DNA from 2 places in the Paenibacillus borealis genome. Region 2 is predicted to be linked to the other one. Evidence: predicted binding sites of a transcription regulator. Region 2 holds the regulator's gene; the other holds the start of a gene.
The links. Region 2 encodes CtsR, which represses protease genes until heat stress. Its sites were predicted from a motif close to ATGGTCAATAAAGGTCAAACA; they were not measured.

Region 1: the regulator CtsR is predicted to act here: its motif matches at 5,321-5,341, upstream of clpP (ATP-dependent Clp endopeptidase proteolytic subunit ClpP).

What each region holds. Positions count from the first base shown of each region.
Region 1 covers NZ_CP009285.1:162,040-178,359, reverse strand. Annotated here, with positions in the region: gene gpmI (2,3-bisphosphoglycerate-independent phosphoglycerate mutase) at 1-414, opposite strand, end outside; gene tpiA (triose-phosphate isomerase) at 417-1,172, opposite strand; gene PBOR_RS00885 (phosphoglycerate kinase) at 1,206-2,387, opposite strand; gene gap (type I glyceraldehyde-3-phosphate dehydrogenase) at 2,500-3,510, opposite strand; gene PBOR_RS00875 (sugar-binding transcriptional regulator) at 3,627-4,679, opposite strand; tRNA gene PBOR_RS00870 (tRNA-Arg) at 5,011-5,085, shown strand; gene clpP (ATP-dependent Clp endopeptidase proteolytic subunit ClpP) at 5,428-6,024, shown strand; gene PBOR_RS00860 (GDSL-type esterase/lipase family protein) at 6,111-6,749, opposite strand; gene PBOR_RS00855 (DUF3298 and DUF4163 domain-containing protein) at 6,924-8,030, opposite strand; gene PBOR_RS00850 (SIMPL domain-containing protein) at 8,284-9,042, opposite strand; gene PBOR_RS00845 (GNAT family N-acetyltransferase) at 9,138-9,674, opposite strand; gene PBOR_RS00840 (HPr family phosphocarrier protein) at 9,749-10,018, opposite strand; gene whiA (DNA-binding protein WhiA) at 10,116-11,045, opposite strand; gene PBOR_RS00830 (gluconeogenesis factor YvcK family protein) at 11,065-12,006, opposite strand; gene rapZ (RNase adapter RapZ) at 12,064-12,963, opposite strand; gene PBOR_RS00820 (ROK family glucokinase) at 13,010-13,960, opposite strand; gene PBOR_RS00815 (DUF438 domain-containing protein) at 14,150-15,409, opposite strand; gene PBOR_RS00810 (DUF1858 domain-containing protein) at 15,424-15,651, opposite strand; gene PBOR_RS00805 (class I SAM-dependent methyltransferase) at 15,875-16,320, opposite strand, start outside.
Region 2 covers NZ_CP009285.1:7,435,029-7,451,348, reverse strand. Annotated here, with positions in the region: gene PBOR_RS31750 (transglycosylase domain-containing protein) at 1-1,118, shown strand, start outside; gene PBOR_RS31745 (MFS transporter) at 1,129-2,379, opposite strand; rRNA gene PBOR_RS31740 (16S ribosomal RNA) at 2,782-4,339, shown strand; tRNA gene PBOR_RS31735 (tRNA-Ala) at 4,440-4,515, shown strand; rRNA gene PBOR_RS31730 (23S ribosomal RNA) at 4,755-7,680, shown strand; rRNA gene rrf (5S ribosomal RNA) at 7,805-7,921, shown strand; gene PBOR_RS31720 (GNAT family N-acetyltransferase) at 8,348-9,520, shown strand; gene PBOR_RS31715 (CtsR family transcriptional regulator) at 9,877-10,338, shown strand; gene mcsA (protein-arginine kinase activator protein McsA) at 10,369-10,893, shown strand; gene mcsB (protein-arginine kinase McsB) at 10,922-11,986, shown strand; gene clpC (ATP-dependent protease ATP-binding subunit ClpC) at 12,023-14,491, shown strand; gene radA (DNA repair protein RadA) at 14,730-16,097, shown strand; gene disA (DNA integrity scanning diadenylate cyclase DisA) at 16,111-16,320, shown strand, end outside.

The sequences.
Region 1 (16,320 bases), 880 kb from region 2:
TTTGGCCAGATCGAGCATGGCGAACAAGTGGTTGATGTGACTGTGCACGCCACCATCGGATACAAGTGCATAGAGGTGAAGCTTTTTGCCGGTTGTTTTGGCGCTTCTCACCGCAGCAACCAGCGTTTCGTTCTCAAAGAATTCCCCGTCACGGATAGACTTATCGATGCGGGTCAGATCCTGGTATACGATCCGGCCTGCGCCGATGTTAAGGTGCCCTACTTCAGAGTTACCCATTTGTCCTTCCGGCAGACCTACAGCTTCGCCGCAAGCGGTAAGCGTAGTATTCGGATATTGTTTCAGGTAACGATCGTAGTTCGGTTTGTTGGCTTGGGCAACCGCATTGCCTTCATCCGTGTTACGCAAACCGAAACCGTCCATGATGATTAGAGCTACAGGTCTTGGTGCTGACATTCTTACTTCGCCCCCTCAACGAGTGAAACGAAGGAAGCAGGCTGCAGGCTGGCACCGCCGACTAGAGCGCCGTCGATGTCGCTTTGACTCATGTACTCCGTTACATTCTCAGGCTTCACGCTGCCGCCGTATTGGATACGGACAGCTTCAGCAGTTGCTTCATCATACAAGCCTTTTACAAGGGTACGGATGTAAGCAATAACTTCGTTAGCATCCTGGGAAGTAGAGGATTTACCTGTGCCGATAGCCCAGATAGGCTCATAGGCGATAACTACGCTTGCTGCCTGTTCAGCGCTAAGGCCGGCAAATGCCGCTTCAGTCTGAACTTTGCACACGTCCTTTGTCTGGTCAGCTTCGCGCTCTTCGAGCTTTTCGCCTACGCAGACAATTGGAGTAATGCCGTGGCGGAATGCCGCATGCATTTTTTTGTTAACGATTTCGTCCGTTTCACCGAAGTATGCACGGCGTTCGGAGTGGCCGATAATAACATACTCCACACCAAGATCCTTCAGCATTACACCGCTGATTTCACCTGTGTAGGCGCCGTTATCTTCGAAGTGCAGGTTCTGTGCACCAATTTTGATGCTGGTGCCTTGTACAGCTGCAACAAGTGCAGGCAGGTTAGTGAATGGTGCGCAGATTACAGTCTCTACGCCTTCCACTTCCGCCTGGCCTTTGATTTCAGCGATGAAGCCTTCGGCTTCCGGAACGGTTTTGAACATTTTCCAGTTACCGGCAATGATAGGTGTTCTACTCATAGTAATGGATTGCCTCCTTCTACCTTCTACGTCTTACTTGTCGTTCAGTGCTTCTACACCCGGAAGTGCCTTACCTTCCATGAACTCGAGTGATGCGCCGCCGCCAGTGGAGATATGATCCATTTGGTCTGCGAGGTGGAATTTCTCAGCAGCTGCTGCGGAATCACCGCCACCGATAACAGTGTAACCTTCGGTAGTTGCGCAAGCCTGGGCTACGGCAATTGTACCTTCAGCAAAGATATCAATTTCGAATACGCCCATAGGTCCGTTCCAAACAACCAGCTTGGAGTTTTTGATGATATCGGCGTAAATTTCACGGGTTTTAGGACCGATGTCCAGACCTTCCCAGCCAGCAGGAATATCAGTTACATCTACAATTTTGGTATTGGCATCTGCACCGAACTTGTCAGCGACTACAACGTCAACCGGAAGCACGAAGTTTTTGCCCAGCTTTTTGGCTTTCTCGATGAATCCAAGAGCCGCATCGATTTTGTCGTTGTCCACCAAAGAATTTCCGATTTCGTAACCTTGAGCTTTGGTGAAGGTGTAAGAAAGGCCGCCGCCAATCAATACATTGTCAGCCAGAGTCAGCAGGTTGTCGATCACGTCAATTTTGTCTTTAACTTTAGATCCGCCGATGATCGCAGTGAAAGGACGTTCAGGATTGGATAGAGCCTTACCCAGAACGGACAATTCCTTCTCCATCAGAAGGCCGGATACTGCAGGCAGGAAATGAGCGATACCTTCTGTCGAAGCATGGGCACGGTGAGCCGCACCGAATGCGTCATTGACGAACAGGTCAGCCAGTTCAGCGAACTGCTTAGCCAGTTCAGGATCGTTCTTTTCTTCACCTTTATAGAAACGGACATTCTCAAGCACAAGCACGTCGCCTTCGTTCAGTTCAGCGATTTGTGCTTTTACCGCTTCGCCAATTGCTTCATCAGCTTTGGCTACCGGCTTGCCGAGCAATTCGGACAGGCGTACAGCTGCGGAAGTCAACCGCATGGAATCGACGAATTCACCTTTGGGACGGCCCATGTGGCTGGCCAGAATGACCTTTGCACCGTTCTCAATCAGGTATTTAATTGTTGGAAGGGTTTCGCGGATACGGGTATCATCAGTGATCTTACCGTCTTCCACTGGCACGTTGAAATCTACACGCACGAATACGCGTTTGCCTTTTACTTCTACATCACGGACACTTTTTTTGTTCATGATTAACATTTCCTCCACACCCAAAATTGGTTCGTTCACGAATCCATTTAGAAAGAGCGGAAACAGACTTTCATTGTTTCCGCTCTATTGTACTGCTTATATAAAATCGGTCTTATTGAGCAAGTTTAGCGAACTTCTCCAAAGTACGAACGAGTTGTGCAGTGTAGGACATTTCATTGTCATACCAAGCAACAGTTTTAACCAGTTGTTTGTCGCCAACAGTCAGGACTTTAGTTTGTGTAGCATCGAACAGGGAACCGAAAGTCATACCCTTGATGTCGGAAGATACGATTTCATCTTCAGTGTAGCCGTAAGTTTCTGGATCGGAAGCTTCTTTCATGGCTGCGTTGATTTCTTCAACAGTTACGCTCTTATCCAGAACAGTAACCAGCTCAGTCAGGGAACCAGTAGCTACAGGCACACGTTGTGCTGCGCCGTCAAGTTTACCTTTAAGTTCCGGAATTACCAGGCCGATTGCTTTAGCAGCACCGGTAGTGTTAGGGATGATGTTCTCAGCAGCAGCGCGGGCACGTCTGAAGTCGCCTTTAGCGTGTGGAGCATCAAGAGTGTTCTGGTCGCCAGTGTAAGCGTGGATAGTAGTCATCAGGCCTTCAATGATACCGAACTTGTCGTTCAGGACTTTGGCCATTGGAGCCAGACAGTTAGTTGTGCAAGATGCGCCGGAGATAACTGTTTCAGTGCCATCAAGGATGTCATCGTTTACGTTGTAAACAACAGTTTTCATGTCGCCTGTAGCTGGAGCGGAAATAACTACTTTCTTAGCTCCGCCTTTAAGGTGCTTCTCAGCGGCTTCTTTAGTTGTGAAGAAACCTGTGCATTCCAGAACGATATCAACGCCAAGCTCTCCCCAAGGAAGTTCTTCAGGGTTGCGGTTTGCCAGAACCTTAACATCTTTACCGTTAACTTTGAAGAAGCCGTCATGCACTTCAACATCGCCTTGGAATTTACCTTGAGTTGTATCATATTTAAGCAAATGAGCAAGCATCTTAGCGTCAGTCAAGTCGTTGATTGCTACCACTTCGATACCTTCTACATTTTGAATACGGCGGAATGCAAGGCGTCCAATACGTCCAAAACCGTTAATACCAACTTTTACACTCATTGAATAGTTCCTCCTAGATTTCGTTTTATTTATTCAAGACAGGCCGTGAGGCTCGTCAAGACAACAATGTTAAGTATAATGCATAATCAGTCCGCGCGCGCCCCATAAAATGGGATCTATAGAACTTGCTGCAACTGTTTGTCGATTTCTCTGCCGATTTCGACAGCAGCCGCCTCGTCTGTTACGAGAATATCCTCTTGCCCGAACCGCAGCATCGCATGAATGGCCTTCGCCTTGCGTTTGCCTCCGGCAATACCGATGACGATTTCTGTACGGATAATGTCTTCCAGACGCAGCCCCATGGTTAACATGGTATGCACCACTTCGCCATTCTCGTTGAAATAATAACCGAACGATTCGGCTACTGCACCCTCGCCCTGAATCTCTGAGATTGTACCGGAGTCCAGCTTACGGCGGTGGGTCATTTCAATGGCATCACCAATTCCATGCACAATAATACGCGATCTGCGGATAATCTGTACAATCTCTCCAATATTGGAGTCCAGCGCAAGCGACTGATAGGCATCGCCGCTGAGCAGATCAGGCACATGGAGCAGACGGTAATTGGCACCAATCCGTTTGGCCATAGTCGAAGCAATGGTGTTGGCCTGAATTTCCATACTCTCTCCCAGTCCCCCGCGCGCCGGAACGACCCAGGCGTTCTTATAGGAAAGGGATAGCGGCGGGGTCAACTGATCGGCCATTTCGGCCAGGGTCGATCCGCCTGTGACGGCAATCGTGTCATCACTGCGCAGTACACTGAGCAGTGCCTTCGAACCTGCACGCCCCAGTTCACGCTTGGTGAACAGCGAGGTCTCGCAGTCGCCAGGTACAACAATTACTTTACTGAGACCGTACGTTGTACGAATTTTCTCTTCCAGATCATCCAGGCCGAAGAGGCTCTTGGCGATCGGCTCCAGCAGGTCAAGCAGTCTGCGCCCGGCATCGCTAATGCGCATGCCGACGCTCTCGATCTCAATGAGCCCTTGCGATTTCAGAAGATCCGTCTCGGCGCGCAGCACCCGCTCGGTCATATCAAGCGAGGCGGCAAGCGTTCTGCGCCCAATAATATCGGACAGCATGATCTGATGTAGAATCGTATACCGTCTCTTAAGGGTTTCCATGAGATCAGGCAGAAGCTGCTTTTGGATTTCCAATAAATTACGCATGCTTTCACTCCTGCAACTTCGTCTTTCTCTTTTCCCTCGTTCATGGTCTCAAAATGTCCCGGGTTAACTTTTTAAGTCCCACCCATATTCTACCCAAAACTGACGCAGAGTGCAAGTGTTCCGAGACTATAATTCTCAGACCGGTTTCATCTTATACATCTTCCGGTCTGTGAGAAGTGACCACGCCCTTAAGCGCATGCCTGAAAACCTCCATTCACCTGACTATCAGGTGGGAAGCTCTCATCTGCCCGGGAGCCGGAAAAACTATTTTTTGCACGACTGGTTTTACACGTTGCTTTTATACGATATGTGTATTATAATAATTTCTGTTGCGCCCGTGGTCCAATGGATATGACGTAGGCCTCCGAAGCCTGAGATCCAAGTTCGATTCTTGGCGGGCGCGCCATCATTTACAATTTAACCAAATAAATATATTCGACCCGCAGAATGGAAATTTCCTTTTTGCGGGTCTTTTTCATGCTACATAGATTAGACGCATAGTTTAATGCAGGAATGGCCCCCGACTTCATCTTGTTTATTTCCAAATTACCACAAACGCAGGAAATTTAAGTCCATGCTCCTAGCCGTCCAGCAGGGAGGTTGAGCAAACTCGGCCGGTCCCAAAATCTTTTTTCACTGCAGGTTTGACTTTCTTTGACTTTTTGTTTGAATTTGTTTATCATGTGGTTAATACGGTAACAGTAAAAATGAACACATTCGAAGCACCAATTTCAAGGAGGTTTTCCACGTGAGTTATATTCCTATGGTAGTAGAACAGAGCAACCGCGGTGAGCGCGCTTATGACATCTATTCCCGCCTGCTGAAGGACCGCATCATTTTCCTTGGAACGGAGGTTAATGACGTGGTGGCCAATTCCATCATCGCACAAATGCTGTTCCTGGCTGCCGAGGATCCGGATAAGGATATTCACCTGTATGTGAACAGCCCTGGCGGTTCCATTACAGCGGGTATGGCTATATTTGATACAATGCAGTACATTAAACCGGATGTGTCCACCATCTGTGTAGGGATGGCCGCTTCCATGGGAGCCTTCCTGCTTAACGCCGGCGCCAAGGGCAAGCGCTTTGCCTTGCCGAACAGCGAAATTATGATTCACCAGCCGCTCGGCGGTGCACAGGGTCAGGCTTCGGATATCGAAATCCGCGCCCGCCGCATCATCAAGCTGCGTGAGAAGCTGAACCGCATTCTGTCCGAACGTACCGGTCAGCCGATCGAGAAGATCGAGAAGGATACAGACCGCGACTACTTCATGAGTGCTGCCGATGCAGCTGAATATGGCATTGTCGATAAAGTCATTGAGAAGACATTGCCGACAGGCGTTTAAATTCTATACTTTACCACCAAATAAAGAGGCTGCCACGGACCTACAGGTCTGCGGCAGCCTCTTTATTTGGCGTATATGCTGATGATTCACCTCAAACTTCCATATCCCAGGGCATCCAGCTTACCGGCGATTACCCGGTAGCCCCTGCCGTTCGGATGGATATGATCCAGGAACAGCAGCCCCCGCTCATTGCCGGCAAATTCATGATAAATGGAAGCAAATCCTACGGCATAACTGCTGTAGCCTGCCGCATAGCGGTTGAACTGCCTTACCCATTCTGTAGCCTCATCCACCTGCGGATACGGATTATAGAGACCTACAATCCGGATAATATAGGGACTGCGCGTACCCGTCTTCAGCTGTGACAGAGTACTCATAATATCGCTGAAATTCCGTTTGCAGTCCCGGAGCGCTTTTTGCAGATATCCATTCAGCTCACCCGGCCTTCCCGCTGCGGCTTTGGCGGCCTTAATCAGATCATTGCCGCCGATAGAGACGGTGATGATCTCCGCATCCTTAACCGCAGAACGAAAACCGCCATCTGTCTTAAGGCGCTGCTCCAGCCCCGCTGTTGTCAGACCGTTCACTCCCAGATTCGCTGAAGCAACCGGAGTCTGCAGCCGCCCTTCCGCCATCCGGCGGTAGACGGGAACAAATCCGTTCCCGGGCAGCGCCCCGAATCCGGTCGTTAATGAATCTCCAATGGCCGTATACTGATAGACCATATCCTTCCCTCCCCGCTATAAGCTGCCTGCTTTCTTTAGCTTATGACTGCCCGGGGGATGTGGTAACGGCAAGGCGGCCTTAATAGGCACGCAAATGAAATCATGCCCTTACGTCTCCCGGAGGAAACACAAGGGCATGATAGATGGAACTGCCGGAACTGTGAGCCTAATAGGTTATTTCAATGCTGTGAACGGACTGCTTCCGTCCGGCAGCAGCTCCTTGAAGCTGAAGATTACCTCCGGGAAGCCTGTAGCGTATGCAGTATACTCATATTGCTGGAAGAAGAGCACGACCTTGCCCTCTTTCAGATAGAAGTATTTCTCTGTATTCAGGCCTGTGAATCCTCCCAGATAACCTCCGTTTGCCTTGATTTCAGTAGATACCTTGGCATTCAGCTGTTTCTTGTAGTTAGGATTAGCCTTGAACAAATCCCCCAGCAGCAGGCGTTTGCCGTCCTTAAGTGAGAAGGTAAAGGCATTGCGGATAGTCGATCCATGTGCACCGCCGGTGTACCCGTATTGATTCGTGATCAGACTGAGCACGCCGTCCTGATTATAAGTGACCACATAACCGCCTTCGAATTCATACGGACGGTCGTCCTCGGATTTAAGGGAGATTTGATCTTCGGCGTAAGCCGCGTATTTCTGAATCGTCTGTTTGATTGTATCATTGATTGCCTTCTCAGCCTCGCTACTTGCAAGACCGCTGACCTGTGGATAATCCAGCTTGATTGGTGCATCTTTATGGTCCTTAACATAGCTCTCAGTCTTTATAGTTACCGCATTTTGCGTTCTCTTCATCACATTGAGCCGTCCCGTAGCGGCACTCCAGTCACCCTTGTAGCCTAAGTAATCGCTGAGCAGGTCAAACGAAACATAGAAGCGGTTATCCATATTCTTCACTTCATATTCGCCGATAAAATAATTGTTCACTTTAATCGTAGTATAGTATTCAGTAACCGTCAGTTTAGTTTTTGTAGTACCTGTACCGATGGTATACGTCTTCTCTGCTTTATCATAAGATAGCGGCATCCCCAGCGCATCGCGCATAAACGTTACCGGAATCCATACCTTTCCGTCCTGGAAAAGCCCCTTCTGCGCTGCAATCTTGCCGTTTACCTTCAGTACTACCGGGGAGGATGCAGCCTTCACCTGAGCAGCTGCTGGAGCTGCCTGAGTTATACCTGCTGGTATTGCGGCTCCACCGAGCAGCATTCCCGCTGCAATCATTCCTGCGCCCCATTTGCGGGCGTATTTCTTCAAAGTATCATTCATTTTCATTGTTGTTCTTCCCCTTCCGCTGGTACGATGATAGTTACGTGATGTGTTCCCTCAGCTTCACTCTTCCTATTATAGTGATAAGAAGATCGGCGGATGTTACAATGCGCTTTACAGTTTCTTAAGGATTTAAGAGTCATTCTATCAACCTTATTACATTTATTTAAACAATTTGAGAGATTTCAACGAAACTTTCTCCTAAAAAAGGCGCCCGCCCTGCCATAAACAGCAGAGCAAGCGCCTCTTCGCGGTCACTTTATTTCAATTCATAGGTTACGCTCAGCTGAGTGGTTACTTTAACTTCTCCGGGTTCAACGGAACTTCCGGCAGCTGAATCTGCTGAAGTATTAGCCATTTTAGCAGATTCCATATAGATAACCGGGTTATTCCCGTCATCGCTCTGAATGACCGTCACCACCTGGCCGAGTCCGCGTTTCGCCGCTTTAGCAATCGCTGCCGCTTTTACATCTGCATTCAGCATTGCTTTTTCGATAACCTGTGCTTCAAAGGCTGATGGATCTTCGATCGCAAAGCTTGCATTACCGATATTATTCGCGCCTGCCGTAGATGCGGCATCCAGTAATTGTCCGACCTTAGTCAGATCACGGTAGGAAATCTTCAGGGTATGCTGGGCATTATAGCCTTTAACCTGCTGGCCTTCCTTCTCGTTATAGACGTAATTAGGCTGTACATAGAACTGGGTGCTCTGAATATCCTTGTCCGCAATTCCCCAGGTTGTTTTGAATAATGCAGTCAGCTTCGCAATCTTGGCTGCGGTACCCTTCTGCGCCTCTTGCGCAGTATCGGCCGTGGTAGTTACCCCGATGGAGAGATAAACGATATCCGGTTTGATTGCAAGTTCGCCTTTACCGACTACGTTCACAATATTCTTCTGCACCTCGTCGGCAGCGTAAGCCTTTTCAGGACCTTTTAGCACTCCGCTCAGCCCCATTCCTCCTATAATCAAGCTTCCTGCCAGCAGCACTGCTCCGATTGATTTGCCAAATTTAATCATGCTTGCCATCCCCTTTCGTTTCTTTAAGTGTTGGTACCCTCTAGACGGACCTGCTTGGCAAAAGTTGCATATCCTATGTACGTTATTTAAATAATTTATTTGGTCTCTATCCAGAAACGCCGGATGACATTTCCGTCCTCCTCGATATATTCGCTATCCTCTATTCCGCCATTCTTGCGGATTGTCCGTTCCGATGCTGTATTGACGGCGTCGCAGACCACGAGCGCCTTCTCTATGCCCAGTTCACCAGCTTTCAGGAGAGCCTGCTTCAGAAGTTCACTGGCATATCCCTGTCTGCGCTCCGAAGGGACCACGCCATAGCCGATATGCCCGCCTGTACGGATTAAAGTTTCCGTCAGCCGGTGTCTGATGTTCACGGCACCCACCACCCGGTCACCCGTTGTCACCAGCCAGAAGGTTGAACTGCTCACCCATCCGTCTTTGATATTCACTCCATCCGCATACTCTCGCAGAGATTGAATCATCCCGGCAAAGTCAGCAGGATCGATTTCGACCACCCAGGGAACGATCGGCTCTCCGCTGGCCTTCCACTCTTCATAAAATGCCATATATGGCTCTCTGAGCGTTTCTGTAGGCTCCACTAAAGTTACCTTACTGCCTTGGAACTGCATCTGCATATCTCCCCTTATACATAAATAATATGAAAAAAAAGCCCCTAAGGGCTTTCGGTAAGACGTTGTACCATTTATTGATTCTCGAGTTCTTCCTTACTTACAAGACTTGTCAAAGCGGTTACAGCTTGTTCCGCATCTGCGCCATCTGCGCTGATATAAATCTCCGTACCGGAACTGATCGCAAGGCTCATAATGCCCATGATACTTTTGGCGTTAACTTTTTTATCGTCTTTTTCCACGAAAATCTCCGACGAAAACTTATTAGCTTCTTGCACAAACAATGCTGCCGGCCGAGCATGGAGCCCCGTCTTCAACCGAACAACTACCGGGTGCTTTGTCATGAAACGCTTACCCCCTATTTGAGATCTGCCCAAAAATTTCACATTAATTTTATAATATTATATCATTATAACCTCTACCACACTAGAAAAAAAATAATCAGCTGCCCCGCACCTTGTCAGCCAGCTCATCGATTTTACGCAACCGGTGGTTTACGCCTGATTTACTGACGGTGCCGCCCAGCATATCGCCAACTTCCTTCAGGTTGATATCCGGATGTGCAAGTCTGATTTCCGCGACCTCGCGCAGCTTATCCGGCAGGCTTTCCAGCCCCACCTCACGCTGCAGCAGCTTGATATTCTCAATCTGGCGTACCGCGGCGCTGATCGTTTTGTTAAGATTGGCCGTTTCACAGTTGACGATCCGGTTGACGGAGTTACGCATATCGCGCATGATCCGTACATCCTCGAATTTGAACAGCGCCTGATGGGCTCCGATCAAACTTAAGAATTCGATAATCTTCTCGCCTTCCTTGATGTATAGGATGAAGCCTTTCTTGCGTTCTATGCAGCGGGCATTCAGGTGAAATTCGCCAGCCAGCTCCACGAGCGCCTTACAGTGCTCCTCATACATCGAAGCGATTTCCAGGTGATAAGAAGAACCCTCCGGATTATTCACCGAACCGCCAGCCATGAAGGCTCCGCGCAAGTAAGCACGCTTGCAGCAGTTCTTGCCGACGATTTCATCATCGATGCCATCGGTGAAGATAAAGCCTTCCGAGACAATCCGCAGATCCTTCAGGATCTCCTGAACCCGGTTTGGGATTCTTACGATATAGACGTTATTCTTCTTCAAACGCATTTTTTTACGCACGAGCAGCTCGATATGGACCTGGTAATATTTCTTAAGTAAAGAATATACCCGCCTTGCAATCGCGGCGTTCTCCGTCGAAATGTCGAGAACAACCTTTTTGCTCGAAAGCTGCACCGAACCATTCATCCGGATCAGCGCTGACATTTCCGCTTTCTCACAGCAGGGCTGGCTCTCGACCATCGTCAGCTCTTTTTTGGTAAGGGCCGCAAAAGACAAGGGGCTCACCTCTTTCATGTTAACTCTTTCTGTCAATCCAATCCTGAACAAGCTGGAAAATATGGTGGCTAAGCTTATCTGTATCATGCCTCAAATAGGTTTTGAATAATACCAGTTTGTCGGCAATCACCTTATATCCGTTGCCGTCAACGACATCGCGGTCAAGCTGCACCGGACGTGCGCCTTTCTCGGCATATTTGATCTGAACCTGCTCCGGGATCTCTCCATCGTTCACAATTACATAATCGAACAGATGCAGTCCGATATGGTCGTATACCGCCTGAAGATGATCACTGACCGTATAATTATCCGTTTCACCGGGCTGGGTCATTACATTGCATACAAATATTTTGATAGCGTCCGAAGCCACAACGGCTTCAGCCAGCTTCGGCACCAGCAGATTCGGCAGAATGCTTGTATACAGACTGCCCGGACCGAGCAGAATCGCATCCGCATTCCGGATCGCTTCCAGCGCCTCCGGCAGAGGCTCCACATCGGCAGGCTCCAGAAACACGCGTTTGATTACACCGCCGGCTTCCGGTATTTTGGATTCGCCGGTAATCAGGGTACCATCCGACATCTCGGCATGCAGCACTACAGCTTCCCCAGCAGCGGGCAGCACCCGGCCCCGGACGGCGAATAGGCGGCTAAGCTCTCTGACTGCGGTAACAAAGTCTCCGGAAATGTCCGTGAGCGCTGCCAGAATGAGATTGCCCAGGCTGTGCCCGGCGAGACCCTCTCCGGTACTGAAACGGTAGCGCATAATCTGCGCCATCAAAGGTTCTACATCGGCCATAGCCGTCAATACATTGCGGATATCTCCCGGAGGAGGCATCTGCAGCTCACTGCGCAGAATCCCGGAGCTGCCCCCGTCATCTGCCACAGTTACGATAGCCGTAATATCCAGCGGCTTCTCCTTCAACCCCCGAAGCATAACAGACAGTCCGGTGCCGCCGCCCATGACGACGATCTTCGGACGCTGTTTTTGTTCTTCAGCCACTACTCATCCCTTCTCTCGTCAATGCCGATCACGTTCGGAATCCCGATGGCTTACTGCTACCGATTCCGTCTCGCTTACCCCCAGCATTTTGCCCAGATATTCCGCAATGGCGACTGAACGGTGTTTGCCGCCCGTACACCCGATGCCGATGATAATCTGGGACTTGCCTTCTTTGCGGTATTGCGGAATAAGAAATTGAAGCATATCCAGCAGCTTGGTCAGGAACGTCTGCGTTTCAGGCCATTTCATCACATAGTCATACACATCGTTGTCTTGGCCTGTCTTGGGCCGCAGCTGATCCACATAATGCGGATTAGGCAGGAAGCGGACATCGAACACCAGGTCAGCATCAATCGGAATACCATACTTGAACCCAAACGAAGTAATGTTAACGGAGAGGGTGCTTTTTCCGAGATGGGAGAACCGTGAAATAATTTTTTCTTTAAGCTGTGCCGGCTTCATACTGCTGGTATCCAGACACAGGGTAGCTGAATTCTTCAGTTCCTCCAGCATCTGCCGCTCCATCCGGATACCGTCAAGCGGCATCCCCTTGGGAGCAAGCGGGTGATGACGCCGGCTCTCTTTGTAACGTTGTACAAGCACTGAATCTGTTGCATCCAGGAACAGGATCTCAAAGCCTATGGTCGACTCGTCCTTGATATAGGCCAGAGACTCCGACAGAGCGGTGAAGAATTCCCGCCCCCTAAGGTCGATCACGAGCGCTACCTTGGCGATTTTGCCTTTGGACTGCTCAATCAGTTCGGCGAACTTCGGGATCAGCACAGGCGGAAGATTATCGACGCAGAAGAAGCCGAGATCCTCCAGGCTCTGCACTGCAATCGTCTTGCCTGCTCCGGACATGCCTGTAATGATGATCAGGGTGGCACGACCGGGCGATGTTTGCTCGAGTTCGGTCATTACAGCGTCCCCTCCCTAAGGTTAGTATATGAATAATTCCTGCTCCTTAAGAACGCAGCAAAAGACCAGCCGCACCAATAATACCGGCATCATTGCCAAGCTCCGCAGGCACAATAGTCACTCCCGTCTGCAGAGGCGCAGGGGTCAGCTTGGCAAATACACGGCGGACTTCTTCAAACAGGATATCGCCGGCTTTGGATACGCCGCCGCCTACGATAAATACTTCCGGGTTCAGTACAGCAGCCACTGAAGCCATCGATTTGCCCAGGTAGAAGGCTGCACGGTTCACAATACGCAGCGCAACTTCATCGCCTGCCTTAGCCGCGTCAAACACTTCCTTGGCCGCAATCTTCTCCACCGTGGACAGCGTCGTACGGTCTCCGCGGGCTACTGCATCATTCGCCATGCGGATAATGCCAGTCGCAGAGGAAACGGTTTCCAAACAGCCCATGTTCCCACAGCCGCACTGGATCGCTTCCAGATCGGGAACTACGGAGATATGGCCAAGCTCTCCGGCCAGACCGGCAAATCCTTGATACACCTTGCCATTGATAATAATTCCGCCACCTACACCGGTACCCAATGTATAGCAGACGCAGTTCTCGATGCCGCGTCCTGCACCGCTCCAAGCCTCGCCCAGTGCAGCGACATTAGCGTCATTGTCTATTTTGACAGGCTTGTTCAAACGACCTTCCAGTATGGAACGGATCGGCACATCTCTAAATCCTATGTTAGGCGCAAGGATGATGATTCCTTCACGAATATTCGTAAACCCGGCAAGCCCTGCTCCCACACCGGCAAGCTGATCCCAGGAATACGGAGAGTCTTCCACAATCTGACGCACATACTTCTCGATATTATCGATGACAGCATCGACGCCGTCTGCAGTCCCTGTTGGACCTTCGTAAGTGTGCAGCAGGCTTCCCTCGGCATTGCAGATTCCAACCTTAATCGTGGTTCCACCTAAATCCACGCCAACGTAGATATTTTCAGACATGTTACAAGCCACCTTTTTCTATGCTAAAATAGTTAATCCTACGTACCCACTATAATAGAAGCCTCCCCTGCGGTCAAGGAAAGGCGATACACCCGGGTATAAGCCGGCTAACAAAAAGACTTTCTCACCACTCAGGCAAGAAAGTCCGAAATAAATCTTCTATTATCGAGGTTTCCTGTAAATCTGCCATTATTCCGACAAAATACGCTTTTGCCCCTCCAGGGCGCGGATTGGAGCAATATTCTGTGTGAACTCCAGCGTCCCCATATAGCGGCCGCCCTCATCACGTACTGCGAAGTAGCGGATATAGATGAATTTATCTTTGATCGCAATCCAGAAATCCTCAGCATCCTTAACGCCAGCCTTGAAATCAGCCAGCAGCTTCTCCACCACATGCACGCTTTGCGGCGGATGACAGTTCTGCACCGTACGGCCGATAACCGCCTTAGTCCGGGCGAAGATCCGTTCCTTGCCATGCGAGAAGTAGCGGACCACGTCGTTCTCATCAATAAAGGTCAAATCCACAGGCAGATGATTCATCATCGTCTCGAGCTGATGGAGCGACAGCAGTCCGGTCTCGAAGCGGATGAAGCCCTGAGAAGATGCAGCTTCCCCTTCTTCCTGACTCTGGGCACCTTCCGGTTCAGCGGCACGCTCCGGAATCCATTCCTGCTCCGGCGCGGTCAGGCAGAAGCCGATCTCGTCACTTTCGCGGGCGATTTTGACCCATTCATCTTCTGTCAGCTTATCGAGCGCCATCGGCAGCAGAATATTCTCTTCTTTAAAGATCATCTCGTTGACTTCCTTAATGATCTCCTCCAGTGAAGCTGCAATCTGCCCAGACTCCCCGTTATACGCGCTGAGTGCTTTCTTGGCTTCCTTAATCATATTGCGGATCCCGTCATCCACGCCCCACATTACCTTGGTTGGACCATAAATGCCGTACTTCTCTAAGTAAGGAAACAGCAGATTCTCCTTGCGGCTGTAATGCTTGTCGAGGTCGAGCAGCAGACTAAGGTCTTCCAGCAGCTTGAAGATGATCTCATCGCTGGCGTTCTTCTTGAACTTATCTGTGTGCAGCTCCAGCCGGAAGTTAACCAGCCGCTCAATTTCACGGTTCTCCAGCTTGAAGGTATGCACAGGATGCCCCGGCTGCTCTTCCGGTTTCGAGGAACGGTGAATCTGCTCGATTGAGCCTTTGAAGATGGCCGTATGCACGGAGCATAGGCGCTGCACTTCCTCTACCGGAATACCCTCCTCCGTCATCAGGGAATGCTCCATGGCGGAAATTTCCGCTACGGTCACATCGCCTACCGCTTCGGCAAAACGCGCCTTAACTTCCTCTACACTTTTACCCGCATGCAGCTCTTTGATGATCTCCTTCAGCATAGCCTGGCGGCGCGTCTGCTCCGGCACATCCACTTCACGGTTATTAATCAGTTCGCTCATTATATTCTCTCCTTCTATTCAATAATCCCGAAGCCGTGCTGCTCAAAGGCCAGCCGAACGGTTTCCAGCTCTATTCTCTTTAATTTCATGCCCTTGGATAATGTCATGAACCTGCCTGCCGTCTGCAGCATTCCAGGCTTCGTTATATCATGGAAACCCAGACCGGCCATAATATCTACGGCTTCCGGGTGCCTGGTTACCAGCTCCAATATAGATTCATTCAGCTTCAACACCTTGCTCATGATTCTGCACACCTCGCAATTGAGAATTCTTCTCAGCAACAGCTTAGCATAGGGCAAGGGGGTGAATTGTGATTGCAGTCACTAAGTATAAAATAACCCCATTAAGTGGGGCCTTAGCTTCGATAATTACTCAGGTACCTTCCGGGGACCCCGAAACATATAAATTAGCTTTTAAGGAAAAAGCTGCCCATACGCCTTATGAGCATAGGGACAGCTAAGTAGGTTAAGTATTCGCAGAATTCAAGGCTTCGACTATAAAAAGCGTGCATATATAATTCCGTTGCAGAGTGCCGCCATTCCGGCCGATCAGCTTATGTAACCTAATACTTAATGCAGTCTGTTCCGCTTCCTTCAGCCCGATGAACCCGTTGCAGGTCCGCAGGAAGTTAATGAAGCTTACCGCATCATCCCTGCTGTCCCAAGGATACCGGTAGACCTCCGGGACTCTGAAATTTCCGCTGCCGGATAGCTCTGCTACCGTTCGCTCCACCCTCTGTTCAATCACATCCCGCTTATTAAACCAGAAGACCTCATACTCCGCACAGGCCTTGGCAATCTCTTGCTCAATCTCACTGTCCCCCTGCAAATAGAAATTCCAGAAAAGCGCGAGCCGCCCTCCCGGCTTAAGCAACCGCCCGCATTTCTTGTAGCCTTCCGGCTGCGGTACCC
Region 2 (16,320 bases):
ACAAGCTGATTACAACGGATCAGATGACGGCGGCAATGAATAGCACCTATCAGCCTCCGGTTAAGGCTAAGACTGAGATTGTCGGGGCGTCCTATATGGATGCGGCACTTCAGGAAGCGATGCAGCAGACAGGGTTATCCCAAAAGGAGCTGCGCACAGGCGGGTATACTCTCGTAACGGGAATGAATATCGGGGCGCAGCGGGCGATGGAACATGTATTCTCTCAGGAGGATGCATTCCCGCCGAATGGAAAAGACCAGAGAGCCGAAGCAGCCATGGTCATCATCGACCAGCGGACCGGTGAAGTGGCCGCGCTGTTAGGCGGGCGAAACCCGAGTACAGGCGATCTGAACAGGGCTATAATCCCTTCCCGGCAGCCAGGCTCCGCGCTCAAGCCCATTATAGATTATGGGCCGGCGCTGGAGAGCGGCAAATATACGCCGGACAGTCTCCTGCCTGATGTCAAAACCGCCTATGGCAGCTACAGACCCGCCAATCTGAACGGAGTATATCGCGGACAGGTGAGCATGAGGGTAGCCCTGCAGCAGTCCATCAATGCCCCTGCGGTCTGGCTGCTGCAGCAGGTGGGGGTCAGTTATGCCCGCGGCTTTGCCGCCAGGCTGGGGGTGAATCTCGCGGCAGAGGACAATCATCTTGCTATTGCCCTTGGAGGTCTGCACAGCGGCGTCTCCCCGCTCACGATGGCCCAGGCTTACACCGTCTTTGCGAACGGAGGCATTCTTAACAAGGCATATCTGGTGCGCAGCATCAGGGATGCGCAGGACAGGGTAGTGTACTCGCATGTCTCTGCGCCGCAGCAGGTCATTTCGGCGCGCACCGCAGCGGATATGACCGGGATGCTCCGTCAGGCGGTGAGTGAAGGAACGGGTAGACGTGCGCGTATGGACGTGACGGTGGCCGGCAAGACAGGAACCACCCAGCTGGATATGCCGGGAGTCCCCGGCAAGGCCAACCGCGATTTATGGTTCGTCGGTTATACCCCGAGATGGACAGCGGCGGTATGGATGGGCTTTGACCGCTCCGGCCCTGACAACTATATGACTGCCGGAAGCGGGCTGGCGGCTGCTTTATTCTCCAGGATTCTCTCAAAGCTTTGAATAGATTTGCTTATTCCGCCGCCCATTCTTCAAGCTTCTTGTCACCGGGCAGCAGCAGCGCAAGCAGACCAAGCAGCGGAAGGAATCCGCATGCTACGAACACCGTTGCAATTCCGGTCGTATCGATCAGATGTCCGATCACGACAGAGCCGATGCCGCCAAGGCCGAAGGCAAGTCCGGTAATCAGGCCTGAGACCGTCCCGATATTGCCCGGATACAGCATCTGTGCGTAGATAACGGTTACGGAGAAGCTTGACAGCAGCACAAAGCCGGAAATAATCAGCAGCACAGCCGCCCAGAACTGATTCACAAAAGGCAGAGCCAGCGCAAATGGAACCGTGCCGATCATCGAGACCAGTATGAGATTGCGGCGGCCGAAACGATCGGCAAGCGGACCGCCGAAGAATGTTCCTACAGCACCGGCTGCGAGGTACATGAAAATATAGATCTGAGCATCATCAAGTGTCATTCCGTATTTGTCCATTAAGTAGAAGGCATAATAGCCGCCGATGGAGGCACCGTACCAGGATCGTACGAACACAATGAAGACCAGAATGACTGTTGTAATTAGAATACGTTTGCTCCGGGCAGGATCAATAGAGCGGGACACCGACTTTTTGCGGAAGGTGTATCCGGCATCGAGCATTTCCCGGTACCAGCGGGCCACATAAGCCTGAATGGCGATCCCGGCAGCGGCGATTACTGTGAAGCCGAGTGCTCCCATCTGCCCGAAGGGGATGAATACCCATTTCATTAGAAGCGGTCCTAAGGATTGACCCGCATTGCCGCCCACCTGGAAAATAGACTGGGACAGCCCCTTCCGTTGACCGGCAGCCATATGGGCTACACGCATACCTTCCGGATGAAAGGCGGCTGAACCAAAGCCTACAAGCATTACGGAGAGGATGACCAGTACATAGTTCCCGGCAAAGGCTAGTAAGAAGACGCCAGCAAAGGTACAGCACATCCCCAGCGGGAGCAGGATAGGGCGCGGTTTGCGGTCAGCGGCAAAGCCGATAATAGGCTGAATCACCGAGGAGGTGAGATTCAGTGCGAACGCAATCCAGCCAATCTGGGCATAAGAGAGCAGCATGTTATCCTTCAGTACAGGAAACATTGCCGGAATAAGCGCCTGGATGGAATCATTGAACAGATGAACAAAACTGACTGCGAGTAAAATACGGTAAATGGTTGCCTGCTGCAGATTGCGCGGTTCCTCTATAACGGTGGCAGGAGCAGCGGGTATTGACTTGTTGGACATTAGAACTCCTTTCAGAGACGGGAATTAGCAAGAGCATCTATAAGATGAAGATAAATCCTATTGTAGCCACAAGCGATGTATTATGGGAATCAATTTGTGCGCTATAGAGCGTATTTATGCGTTCCTGGTTGTATTTATAAAAAAGGCTTGCAAACATCCGGATGGCATGATATATTATCTCTTGTGCTTATGAGACATCGACGCTGAAACAAGCGGCGAAGGAAAAATAAGTTGACAAGAAATACGCAAACATGATATGATCTAATTCCTGTGCAAGATACATAATGTTGAAACGCCGGGAGCAAGTTCTTTGAAAACTGAACAAATGGAACGCGTTAATTTTTACAAGATTCATTTAATGAATCGTCAGTTTCAAAATGAGCAATCGCTCTTTCTAAATACAATTTGGAGAGTTTGATCCTGGCTCAGGACGAACGCTGGCGGCGTGCCTAATACATGCAAGTCGAGCGGAGTTTGAATGGAAGCTTGCTTCCATTCATGCTTAGCGGCGGACGGGTGAGTAACACGTAGGCAACCTGCCCTCAAGACTGGGATAACTACCGGAAACGGTAGCTAATACCGGATAATTTCTTTCCTCTCCTGAAGAGAGAATGAAAGGCGGAGCAATCTGTCGCTTGGGGATGGGCCTGCGGCGCATTAGCTAGTTGGTGGGGTAACGGCTCACCAAGGCGACGATGCGTAGCCGACCTGAGAGGGTGAACGGCCACACTGGGACTGAGACACGGCCCAGACTCCTACGGGAGGCAGCAGTAGGGAATCTTCCGCAATGGGCGAAAGCCTGACGGAGCAACGCCGCGTGAGTGATGAAGGTTTTCGGATCGTAAAGCTCTGTTGCCAGGGAAGAACGTCCGGTAGAGTAACTGCTACCGGAGTGACGGTACCTGAGAAGAAAGCCCCGGCTAACTACGTGCCAGCAGCCGCGGTAATACGTAGGGGGCAAGCGTTGTCCGGAATTATTGGGCGTAAAGCGCGCGCAGGCGGTCATTTAAGTCTGGTGTTTAAACCTTGGGCTCAACCTGAGGTCGCACTGGAAACTGGGTGACTTGAGTACAGAAGAGGAAAGTGGAATTCCACGTGTAGCGGTGAAATGCGTAGATATGTGGAGGAACACCAGTGGCGAAGGCGACTTTCTGGGCTGTAACTGACGCTGAGGCGCGAAAGCGTGGGGAGCAAACAGGATTAGATACCCTGGTAGTCCACGCCGTAAACGATGAGTGCTAGGTGTTAGGGGTTTCGATACCCTTGGTGCCGAAGTTAACACAGTAAGCACTCCGCCTGGGGAGTACGGTCGCAAGACTGAAACTCAAAGGAATTGACGGGGACCCGCACAAGCAGTGGAGTATGTGGTTTAATTCGAAGCAACGCGAAGAACCTTACCAGGTCTTGACATCCCGATGAAAGCATTAGAGATAGTGCCCCTCTTCGGAGCATCGGAGACAGGTGGTGCATGGTTGTCGTCAGCTCGTGTCGTGAGATGTTGGGTTAAGTCCCGCAACGAGCGCAACCCTTGACTTTAGTTGCCAGCAGGTAAGGCTGGGCACTCTAGAGTGACTGCCGGTGACAAACCGGAGGAAGGTGGGGATGACGTCAAATCATCATGCCCCTTATGACCTGGGCTACACACGTACTACAATGGCCGGTACAACGGGAAGCGAAACCGCGAGGTGGAGCCAATCCCAGCAAAGCCGGTCTCAGTTCGGATTGCAGGCTGCAACTCGCCTGCATGAAGTCGGAATTGCTAGTAATCGCGGATCAGCATGCCGCGGTGAATACGTTCCCGGGTCTTGTACACACCGCCCGTCACACCACGAGAGTTTACAACACCCGAAGTCGGTGGGGTAACCCGCAAGGGAGCCAGCCGCCGAAGGTGGGGTAGATGATTGGGGTGAAGTCGTAACAAGGTAGCCGTATCGGAAGGTGCGGCTGGATCACCTCCTTTCTATGGAGAATCGTCACCTGCAACGGTGACATTCAAATCGGAAGCTTAGCTTCCAAGATACTTAACGCGTATCCATTTGTTCGGTTTTGATGGAATTTGCGGGGCCATAGCTCAGCTGGGAGAGCGCCTGCCTTGCAAGCAGGAGGTCAGCGGTTCGATCCCGCTTGGCTCCACCAACAAACTTCATCAATTGTTATACAACTTTGATCCTTGAAAACTGGATACCGAAACGAATTTGCGTTTTAGAACATCTTTTAGCTGAAACTTGTGAAAGCAAGTTGAAATAGTTATTAGTCATGCTGAGCGATGGTTTTGGTTTATGAGGGACTTTTGGCTTTAAACAGAATAGCGGACGGATTCATCCGGAAGCGCTGTTTAAAACAAGATGAGCGAATGAGCCAATACCGGAGCGATTGGTTAAGCTAATAAGAGCACACGGAGGATGCCTAGGCGCCAGGAGCCGACGAAGGACGTGGCGAACAACGAAACTGCCTCGGGGAGCTGTAAGCAAGCTTTGATCCGGGGGTGTCCGAATGGGGAAACCCAGCTGTGGTAATTCGCAGTTACTCATTTCTGAATACATAGGAAATGTAGAGGCAGACCAGGGGAACTGAAACATCTAAGTACCCTGAGGAAGAGAAAACAATAGTGATTCCGTCAGTAGCGGCGAGCGAACGCGGAACAGCCTAAACCAAGGGGCTTGCCTCTTGGGGTTGTGGGACGTCTCACATGGAGTTACAAAGGAATATGGTAGGTGAAGAGGTCTGGAAAGGCCCGCGATAGAGGTAAAAGCCCTGTAGCCTAAACTGTGTTCTCTCCGAGACGGATCCCGAGTAGTGCGGGGCACGTGAAACCCCGTATGAATCCAGCAGGACCATCTGCTAAGGCTAAATACTACCTGGCGACCGATAGTGAAACAGTACCGTGAGGGAAAGGTGAAAAGCACCCCGGAAGGGGAGTGAAATAGAACCTGAAACCGTGTGCTTACAAAAAGTCAGAGCCCTCTTTATGGGTGATGGCGTGCCTTTTGTAGAATGAACCGGCGAGTTACGTTTAACATGCAAGGTTAAGGTGAGAAGCCGGAGCCGCAGCGAAAGCGAGTCTGAATAGGGCGACTGAGTATGTGGACGTAGACCCGAAACCGTGTGATCTACCCCTGTCCAGGGTGAAGGTGCGGTAACACGCACTGGAGGCCCGAACCCACGCATGTTGAAAAATGCGGGGATGAGGTGGGGGTAGCGGAGAAATTCCAATCGAACTCGGAGATAGCTGGTTCTCCCCGAAATAGCTTTAGGGCTAGCCTCGGTGAATGGAGTGGTGGAGGTAGAGCACTGATTGGGTGCGGGGCCCGCAAGGGTTACCAAGCTCAGTCAAACTCCGAATGCCATTAACTTCTTGCCGGGAGTCAGACAGTGAGTGCTAAGATCCATTGTCAAAAGGGAAACAGCCCAGACCATCAGCTAAGGTCCCCAAGTGTGTGTTAAGTGGGAAAGGATGTGGAGTTGCACAGACAACCAGGATGTTGGCTTAGAAGCAGCCACCATTGAAAGAGTGCGTAATAGCTCACTGGTCGAGTGACTCTGCGCCGAAAATGTAACGGGGCTAAACACACCACCGAAGCTATGGCTAGATGCTTTGCATCTGGGGTAGGGGAGCGTTGTATGTGGGTTGAAGGTGTACCGTAAGGAGCGCTGGACAGCATACAAGTGAGAATGCCGGTATGAGTAACGAAAAGATCAGTGAGAATCTGATCCGCCGAAAGCCCAAGGTTTCCTGAGGAAGGCTCGTCCGCTCAGGGTAAGTCGGGACCTAAGGCGAGGCCGAAAGGCGTAGTCGAAGGACAACAGTTTGAAATTACTGTACCACCGTAATCCGCTATGAGCGATGGGGTGACGCAGGAGGGTAGTGACGCGGACTGATGGATGTCCGTCTAAGCAGTGAGGCTGGTGTGTAGGCAAATCCGCACACCGTAAGGCTGGGCTGTGATGGGGAGCGAAAATTGTAGTAGCGAAGGTCATGATCTCACACTGCCAAGAAAAGCCTCTAGCCAGGAGAAGGTGCCCGTACCGCAAACCGACACAGGTAGGCGAGAAGAGAATTCTAAGGCGCGCGGAAGAACTCTCGTTAAGGAACTCGGCAAAATGACCTCGTAACTTCGGGAGAAGAGGTGCCTCGGTAGGGTGAATAGCCCGAGGGGGCCGCAGTGAAAAGGCCCAAGCGACTGTTTAGCAAAAACACAGGTCTGTGCGAAGCCGCAAGGCGAAGTATACGGGCTGACGCCTGCCCGGTGCTGGAAGGTTAAGGGGAGTGGTTAGGGGCAACCCGAAGCTGTGAACCGAAGCCCCAGTAAACGGCGGCCGTAACTATAACGGTCCTAAGGTAGCGAAATTCCTTGTCAGGTAAATTCTGACCCGCACGAATGGCGTAACGACTTGGGCGCTGTCTCAACGAGAGATCCGGTGAAATTTTAATACCTGTGAAGATGCAGGTTACCCGCGACAAGACGGAAAGACCCCATGGAGCTTTACTGCAGCTTGATATTGAATTTGGGTACGATCTGTACAGGATAGGTGGGAGCCGTTGAGGCAGGAGCGCAAGCTTCTGCGGAGGCGCCGTTGGGATACCACCCTGATCGTATCTAGGTTCTAACCTGGTACCCTAAGCGGGTACGGGGACCGTGTCAGGCGGGCAGTTTGACTGGGGCGGTCGCCTCCTAAAGAGTAACGGAGGCGTTCAAAGGTTCCCTCAGAATGGTTGGAAATCATTCGCAGAGTGCAAAGGCATAAGGGAGCTTGACTGCGAGACCTACAAGTCGAGCAGGGACGAAAGTCGGACTTAGTGATCCGGTGGTACCGCATGGAAGGGCCATCGCTCAACGGATAAAAGCTACCCTGGGGATAACAGGCTTATCTCCCCCAAGAGTCCACATCGACGGGGAGGTTTGGCACCTCGATGTCGGCTCATCGCATCCTGGGGCTGAAGTAGGTCCCAAGGGTTGGGCTGTTCGCCCATTAAAGCGGTACGCGAGCTGGGTTCAGAACGTCGTGAGACAGTTCGGTCCCTATCTGTCGTGGGCGCAGGAAATTTGAGAGGAGCTGTCCTTAGTACGAGAGGACCGGGATGGACGTACCGCTGGTGCATCAGTTGTTCCGCCAGGAGCATGGCTGAGTAGCTACGTACGGACGGGATAAGCGCTGAAAGCATCTAAGCGTGAAGCCCCCCTCAAGATGAGATTTCCCAACTAGTAAGACCCCTTGAAGACGACGAGGTAGATAGGTTGGAGGTGGAAGTGCAGCAATGCATGGAGCTGACCAATACTAATCGGTCGAGGGCTTATCCAACAATTCTAACACGCAGATTCGTTTCGGATTCAGTTTTCAGGCGATCAAGCCTGGCAGGATGTTAAACCTAGGGTTTGATATTTTCTGCAGCGATTTCGAGAAGCGGAAGCTTCGAAAAATCATGTTTGGTGGCGATAGCGGAGGGGTTCCACGCGTACCCATCCCGAACACGACCGTTAAGCCCTCCAGCGCCGATGGTACTTGGACCGAAGGGTCCTGGGAGAGTAGGACGCCGCCAAGCACATGAAGCCATTGTTGAGTAATCGACAGTGGCTTTTTTGGTTTGTGCGGGACTGTGGAAAAGCTGTGGATAGATTTCAGTAAGTGCAGAAAACTTACGCACATGTGGATACAATTTCAGGAAGAGTTCTATCCCCGGTTTGTGTGGACTTAAGGCATATTTATGTGGACGAGTCAAGAGAAAACCCTAGTAATCCACTGTTTTTGTGGATAAAAAGTGAATTTTGTGGATAGTTAAAGGTGAATCGTGGATAACTAATTATTACCGGGAAGAAACTCTTTCCGGCTTTTTGTGCTAAAGCTGTGGATAACTTTTTTCTTAAGCGTGTTTTCCTGCCTCATTAGCTTCTGGACAATTTGCTTGTTATACTCAATTTGAGCAACAATTGTACTCTATCTCTATAAATTCATTAACGGGGTGAGCAGCATGGAAATAAGGCAATTGCATGCAGAGGACTTTGAAAAAGGCTTAAGCTTGTCCGAATATGCTTTTCAGTACAAGGTGTCCGGGGAAGACAGGGAGCGTGCCAGGGAGAAATTCAAACCGGAGCGAATATGGGGACTATTCGAAGGTGAAGTATTGGGCGCCGAGCTGACGCTGCTTCCGCTTCAGACCTACATACAAGGCAAACCCGTTTCTATGGGCGGTATTGCAGGTGTTGCCACTTGGCCGGAGAACCGGCGGCAGGGATATGTGGCCAAGCTGCTGACCCATACGCTGCAGACGATGAATGAGGCAGGCCAAACGCTGTCTTTTCTGCATCCGTTTCTGATCCCTTTTTACCGTAAATTTGGCTGGGAGATCTATTGTGAGTATAAGAAATACAACATACCTGTGGGTAAATTCCCGAAGAAGGCTGAAATACAGGGTTCTGTAAAGCGCGGTGCAGCTAATATTGAAGTATTGCAGCAGCTGTATATTTCATTTGCAGTCCGTTATAACGGATCTCTGCAGCGTACGGAGGAATGGTGGAAGGAAAGAGTACTTGATGAAGATACACATCAATGTGTATTTTATTCGCAGCAGGGTGAACCGGAAGGGTATGTGCTGTATAAAATAGTGAACAAAGAACTGGTCATTGATGAATTTGTCTATCTGAATGAGGAAGCCCGCCAAGGGCTGTGGACATTTCTGGCCAATCATGACTCGATGATCACAGGAGCTTCATTGAAGCTGGTGCCTTCTGATGACATCCTGCCGTATTTGCTTCCCGATCCGCGGATTACACAGGAGAATTATCCTTACTTCATGGCACGTATTGTCAATGCTAAGGCCTTCGTGGAGAATTTGTCATTCCATGTGCTGAGCGGTGTCCAGGAACGATTGCTGTATATTGAAGATGAGCATGCACCCTGGAACAAGGGCCTGTGGCGGTGGGAAGCGGCTGAGCACGGGAAGGTATCTCTAATTCAGATCCCGGGTGACAAGACAAATGCTGAGCTTGTATGCAGTATTGGCACACTTACCGCCATGCTTATGGGATACAAACGTCCGGTTGAAATGTCACGGTATGGTCAGTTATCCGGAACGCATGAAGCTGTAGATTGGCTGGAGAAGCTGATCCCGGAGGCAGAAACGGCTTTATTCGATTTTTTCTGACAAAAAGCTGGCTCTTCCGCTGGCCTCGGAAGCAGGGGAGCCTAATATACATATCCGATTGTAATGGGATCAGTGAAGCTATTCGGAATACAATGTTGCTAAAAAGTAAAAAATAAGAGCAGCCACTTGGAATTCAGTGAGAATATGTTATAATATGAAAAAAGTCAAAGAAAGTCAAAGTCAACGCGGCCCGAAAACAGGCACTAAAGATATACCCGTTGAATTGTGGAAAGGCACAGGCTATACAGCCGATTCGCATTTCTGTCCCAGGGTTAAGTTCTTTAGAGCTATGTTTTGAACGGCAGACGTTGAAACAGCACAAGTTTAACCAAGGCTTACACACTGGAGGATGAGTGATGCGTAATATCTCCGATATTATTGAACAATATCTGAAGAATATTTTGCATGAAAGTCCCGAAGGTACGGTGGAAATTCAGCGCAATGATCTGGCGGACCAGTTCTCCTGTGTACCGTCCCAGATCAATTACGTCATCAGTACACGCTTTACTTTGGAAAAGGGCTATGTAGTGGAGAGCAAACGCGGCGGCGGCGGTTATATCCGGATTCAGCGCTTCGAGCTGCCTCAGAATGTGGCACTGTATGCACATCTGAACTCCACAATAGGGAACGATATTGATCAGAATTCCGCCGAAGGACTGATTTATCAGCTGGAGGAGGCCCGTTTTCTCTCCAAGCGTGAAGCGTGTCTTATGCGATCCGCTGTTTCCCGGGAATGCCTGACGGTTAATCTGCCGTACCGGGATGAGATTCGTGCCAAGTTAATGAAGGCCATGCTAATCTCTTTGTTAGGCAAATAATTGTCAAATTGTGAGGGAGGGACACCGCTCATGCTATGCCAGGAATGCGGGGTCAAACCGGCTACACTCCACTTCACGAAGATCGTGAATGGAGAGAAGACAGAATTTCATATTTGTGAAAGCTGTGCGCGGGAGAAGGGGGAACTCATCCCCGGTACTGCTGGAGGATTCTCCATTCACAGCTTGCTTTCCGGGTTACTTGATCTGGAGAGCGCAGGCAAGGGCAAGTCAGAGGCCGCACAGACTGTGCAGGGGCTGCATTGTGAGAACTGCGGCATGACCTATTCACAGTTCAGTAAGCTTGGACGCTTTGGTTGCAGCTCCTGCTACAAATATTTCGACAGTACGCTGGACCCGCTCTTCAGACGGGTACACGGAAGTACAGCCCATGTAGGCAAGCTTCCCAAACGCGCCGGTGCACAGATTATGTGCAAACGCCAGATTGATGAGCTGAAGCAGGAATTGCAGCAGAGTATTATGCAGGAGGAATTTGAGACCGCAGCTGAGCTGAGGGACAGAATCCGCAAACTTGAAAAAGAAATGCCACAAGAGTAAAGTCTTTGATATATAGGGGGGATTCGCCATGTCAAGTCTCCGGTTTACCGAACAAGCACTCAGTGACTGGATGCGCTGCGGCGGGAGCCATTCCGAGATAGTAATCAGCAGCCGTATGCGTATCGCCCGCAATCTGGAGCACCTGCCCTTCCCTCTACTAGCATCTGCTGAACAGTCGGAAGAGGTGCTGGAGCAGCTCGCTCCCGTATTTCAGGGAGAAGCCTCTGCGGATTTCGGCAACTTTCAGCTGCTGAGGCTGGATGAGCTCGATGAGCTGGACAAAAAAGTACTGGTTGAGAAGCATCTGATCAGTCCTAACCTGGCTGATGATTCCAAAGGCGGAGCAGTCATCCTTAATGAGGACGAGTCAGTCAGCATTATGATCAACGAGGAGGATCATCTCCGCATTCAATGTCTGTTTCCGGGCCTGCAGGTCAGAGAAGCCTGGGTAAGAGCAACAGCCATCGACGATATCTTTGAGGCTGCGGTGAATTACGCCTTTGATGACCGGCGGGGATACCTGACCAGTTGTCCCACTAATGTGGGAACGGGACTAAGAGCCTCGGTAATGGTTCATCTGCCGGCGCTGGTTATGACACATCAGATCAACCGGATTCTGTCCGCAGTCAATCAGGTCGGACTTACGGTTAGAGGAATTTATGGTGAAGGCAGCGAAGCAGTAGGGAATATCTTTCAGATCTCGAACCAGATTACGCTCGGGCAGACCGAAAGTGAGATTATTGAAAATCTTCACAGCGTAGTCACCCAGATTATAGAGCATGAGCGGAACGCGCGTGAACGTCTACTGGTCGATTCCGCATTGCGGATTACTGACCGCATCAAACGTTCGTACGGGATTCTGGCTTACGCGGCTGTGATGGAGCTTAAAGAATCTGCACAGCGGCTATCCGATCTGAGGCTGGGTGTGGATCTGGGGATTCTGGAAGGGCCTTCGATTTCAGTGCTTAATGAGCTGAATGTCAAGACTCAGCCGGGCTTTCTGCAAAAGCTGTTCGGCGACGAGCTTTCGTCCACCGAACGCGATATGTACCGGGCGAAGCTGCTCCGGGAAACACTGGGATCACAACATTAATTATAGATATATATTATCCGTGGAGGTGCAGGAGATATGATGTTTGGAAGATTTACGGAACGCGCACAAAAGGTGCTGGCGCTGGCGCAGGAAGAAGCCGTACGTTTGGGACACAACAACATTGGGACAGAACATATTCTGCTCGGACTGATTCGCGAGGGAGACGGTATTGCCGCCAAAGCGCTGATCGGACTGGGTCTGGGTCTTGAGAAAATTCAGGATGAAGTGGAAACACTGATTGGCAGAGGTCAGGAACAACCGACCAACATCGCTTATACTCCTCGTGCCAAAAAAGTTATCGAGCTGTCCATGGACGAAGCCCGCAAACTGGGACATACGTACGTAGGCACAGAGCATATCCTGCTCGGTCTCATCCGTGAAGGAGAGGGCGTAGCTGCCCGCGTGCTGAACAATCTCGGTATCAGCTTGAATAAGGCCCGCCAGCAGGTATTGCAGCTTCTGGGCAGCAGTGAAGCCACATCAAGCCATAGCGGTGCTCCGGTTAACGTCAGCACACCAACGCTGGATGGCCTGGCCCGTGACCTGACTGCCTATGCCAAGGATGGCAATCTTGACCCGGTTATCGGCCGCAGTAAGGAGATTGAACGTGTCATTCAAGTACTCAGCCGCCGGACCAAGAATAATCCGGTGCTGATCGGTGAACCAGGGGTTGGTAAAACAGCAATTGCTGAAGGCCTGGCTCAAAAGATCATCAACAATGAAATTCCGGAAACATTGCGCGACAAACGTGTAATGACCCTCGATATGGGTTCAGTAGTTGCCGGTACGAAATACCGCGGTGAGTTCGAGGACCGCCTCAAAAAAATTATGGATGAGATTCGTCAGGCAGGCAACATCGTGCTCTTCATCGACGAGCTGCATACCCTGATCGGAGCCGGTGGTGCGGAAGGTGCTATTGACGCCTCCAACATCCTGAAGCCAGCTCTGGCCCGTGGTGAACTGCAGTGCATCGGTGCCACTACGCTTGATGAATACCGCAAATATATTGAGAAAGATGCTGCACTTGAACGCCGCTTCCAGCCGATTACGGTGGATCAGCCTTCCCCTGCAGAAGCTGTTCAGATCCTGTTCGGTCTCCGCGACCGTTATGAAGCCCATCACCGGGTGAAGATTACGGATGAAGCTATTGTAGAGGCTGTGAAGCTGTCTGACCGCTATATCCCTGATCGGTTCCTGCCGGACAAAGCGATCGACCTCATTGATGAAGCTGGTTCCAAGGTAAGACTTAACTCTTACACGATCCCGCCGAATCTGAAGGAACTCGAAATGCGTCTGGATGATATCCGCAAGGAGAAGGATTCCGCTGTACAAAGCCAGGAATTCGAGAAGGCTGCAGCGCTGCGCGATACCGAGCAGAAGATCCGTGAAGAGCTGGACACAACGAAGAACCAATGGAAAGAGAAGCAAGGCCGTACGGATTCCCAGGTTACACCTGAGGATATCGCACAGGTGGTTGCCAGCTGGACCGGCATTCCGGTCAGCAAGCTGAAGGAAGAAGAGACAGACCGGTTGCTGAACATGGAGTCTCTGCTGCATGAACGTGTAATCGGGCAGGATGAAGCCGTTAAGGCTGTCAGCCGGGCACTCCGCCGGGCGCGTGCGGGTCTGAAGGATCCGAAACGTCCAATGGGCTCCTTCATCTTCCTCGGTCCAACCGGGGTCGGTAAAACCGAGCTGGCACGGGCACTCGCCGAAGCAATGTTCGGTGACGAGAATGCGGTAATCCGCATCGACATGTCGGAATACATGGAGAAGCACTCTACGTCCCGTCTGGTCGGAGCGCCTCCAGGCTATGTAGGATATGAAGAAGGCGGACAGCTGACCGAGAAGGTACGCCGCAAACCGTATTCCGTTGTCCTGCTGGATGAGATTGAGAAGGCTCACCCTGAAGTATTCAATATTCTGCTGCAGGTACTGGAAGACGGCCGTCTGACCGACTCCAAAGGCCGTGTAGTCGATTTCCGCAATACACTGATTATCCTGACCTCGAACGTGGGGGCACAGGCGATCAAGAAGAATTCGACGCTTGGATTCACCGCGGTACAGGATGCAGGCGCTGATTACAGCAACATGAAGGGCAAGGTAATGGAAGAGCTGAAGAAGAGCTTCCGCCCTGAGTTCCTGAACCGGATCGACGAGATCATTGTCTTCCATTCCCTGGATGAGAAGCATATCGCTGAGATCGTTACCCTGATGTCCGAGGAGCTGCGCAAGCGTCTGCGTGAGTATGATGTAGACTTCCTGCTAACAGACAGTGCCAAGGCGTTCCTGGCTAAAGAGGGCTATGATCCGGCCTTCGGTGCCCGTCCGCTCCGCCGCGCGATTCAGAAGCATATTGAAGACCGCCTGTCTGAAGAGCTGCTTAAAGGCAACATCAAGAAAGGCGATTCCCTCAACATTGATGAAGTGAACGGTGAGCTTGTCGTAACCACAGTGGAACCGCCGGTTGAAGTCTCCCTGGAGAAAGAAGTCGGAACCGAATAATTTTTACCAGCAAAATGAAACAAAGCTCCCGCTCCTCCGTATAGAGGGGCGGGAGCTTTTATATGGAAATATAAGAATATATATGTGATTAATTCTGCCGTAAATCAGGCAGGTTAAGGAGGACGCAAACGAAAAGTAGATCTTAAGTGACCTTTCGTTCAGTGTGCAGAAATGGTAAACTTTGATTAAGAGAAAATTATCCGCAATTTTAGTAAGTTTCGGACTGTAAGGAGCGCACATGGCCAAACCAAAAACAAAATTTTTCTGCACCGAATGTGGTTACGAATCACCGAAATGGTTCGGCAAATGCCCGGGTTGCCAGGAATGGAACTCGATGGTGGAAGAAACAGAAAGCGTAGTCAAAACACAAGGCATGAATGCACCTATTTTTCAGAGTAAAGAAAAGGCGCAATCGATCATAAATATAGAAAGTGACAAAGAGCCGCGGATCCTGACAGGCATCGGAGAGCTTAACCGTGTGCTTGGCGGCGGTATCGTCCCCGGCTCGCTGGTACTGGTCGGAGGCGACCCCGGCATCGGGAAGTCCACACTGCTGCTCCAGACGTCGCATGCCCTTACTACCCAGGGGCTCCGCGTTCTGTATATCTCGGGGGAAGAATCGGTACGTCAGACCAAGCTTCGGGCTGACCGCCTCGGAGCGTTGTCGGCGGAACTGTATGTACTTTGTGAGACGAATATGGAGAGCATTGAAGAAGCGATCGAGCAGATTAAGCCGCAGTTTCTGGTCATCGACTCGATCCAGACCGTATTTATGCCTGAAGTGACCAGTGCTCCAGGCAGTGTGACACAGGTGCGGGAATGTACGACAAGATTTATGCGGATTGCCAAAATCCGTGGAATCGCAACAGTACTTGTAGGGCATGTAACCAAAGAGGGGGCCATTGCCGGTCCCCGGATGCTGGAGCATATGGTGGATTGCGTGCTCTATTTTGAAGGAGAAAGGCATCATACGTACCGGTTGCTGCGGGCGGTGAAGAACCGCTTTGGCTCAACCAATGAAATCGGTATTTTCGAAATGGGAGAGGTTGGGCTTACCGAGGTGGAGAACCCTTCCGAGCTGTTCCTTTCAGAGCGGCCGCTTGGGGTGGCCGGTTCGGCAGTTGTGGCCAGCATGGAAGGAACAAGACCGGTGCTTGTTGAACTGCAGGCGCTGGTTGCAGCAACCCATTTCCCTTCGCCCCGCAGAATGTGCACAGGGATGGATCATCAGAGAATGGCGCTGATCATTGCTGTTCTGGAGAAACGGATGGGCATGTTCCTGCAGAATCAGGATGCTTATCTCAATGTCGCCGGAGGCGTTAAGCTGGATGAGCCGGCGGTTGATCTGGCTGTCGCCATCAGTATTGCTTCCAGCTTCCGCGATATTCCGACCAAGCCTTATGATGTGTTTTTTGGGGAGGTAGGACTTACGGGTGAGGTAAGAGGGGTGTCACGCGCAGAGATGCGGGTGAAGGAGGCCGCTAAGCTCGGCTTCCGGCGGGTAATTATGCCTGAGAAGAGCATGAAGGGCTGGAAGCATCCGAAGGATATCCAGATTATAGGCGTCAGCACCGTAGCAGATGCACTAGCGGTCGCGTTAGATTAGGGGGCACAGGGACATGAAAGAATACAATCCATTAGATAATATGAATGATCTGCTTAGAATGGCCGCACCTGGAACGCCTTTCCGGGAGGGTCTGGAGAATGTGCTGCGCGCGAAGACCGGGGCACTTATTGTTGTCGGATACAGTCCGGAAGTGATGGAAGTTGTCGATGGAGGATTCTCCATTAACTGCGATTTTTCACCCAATTATTTATACGAGCTGGCC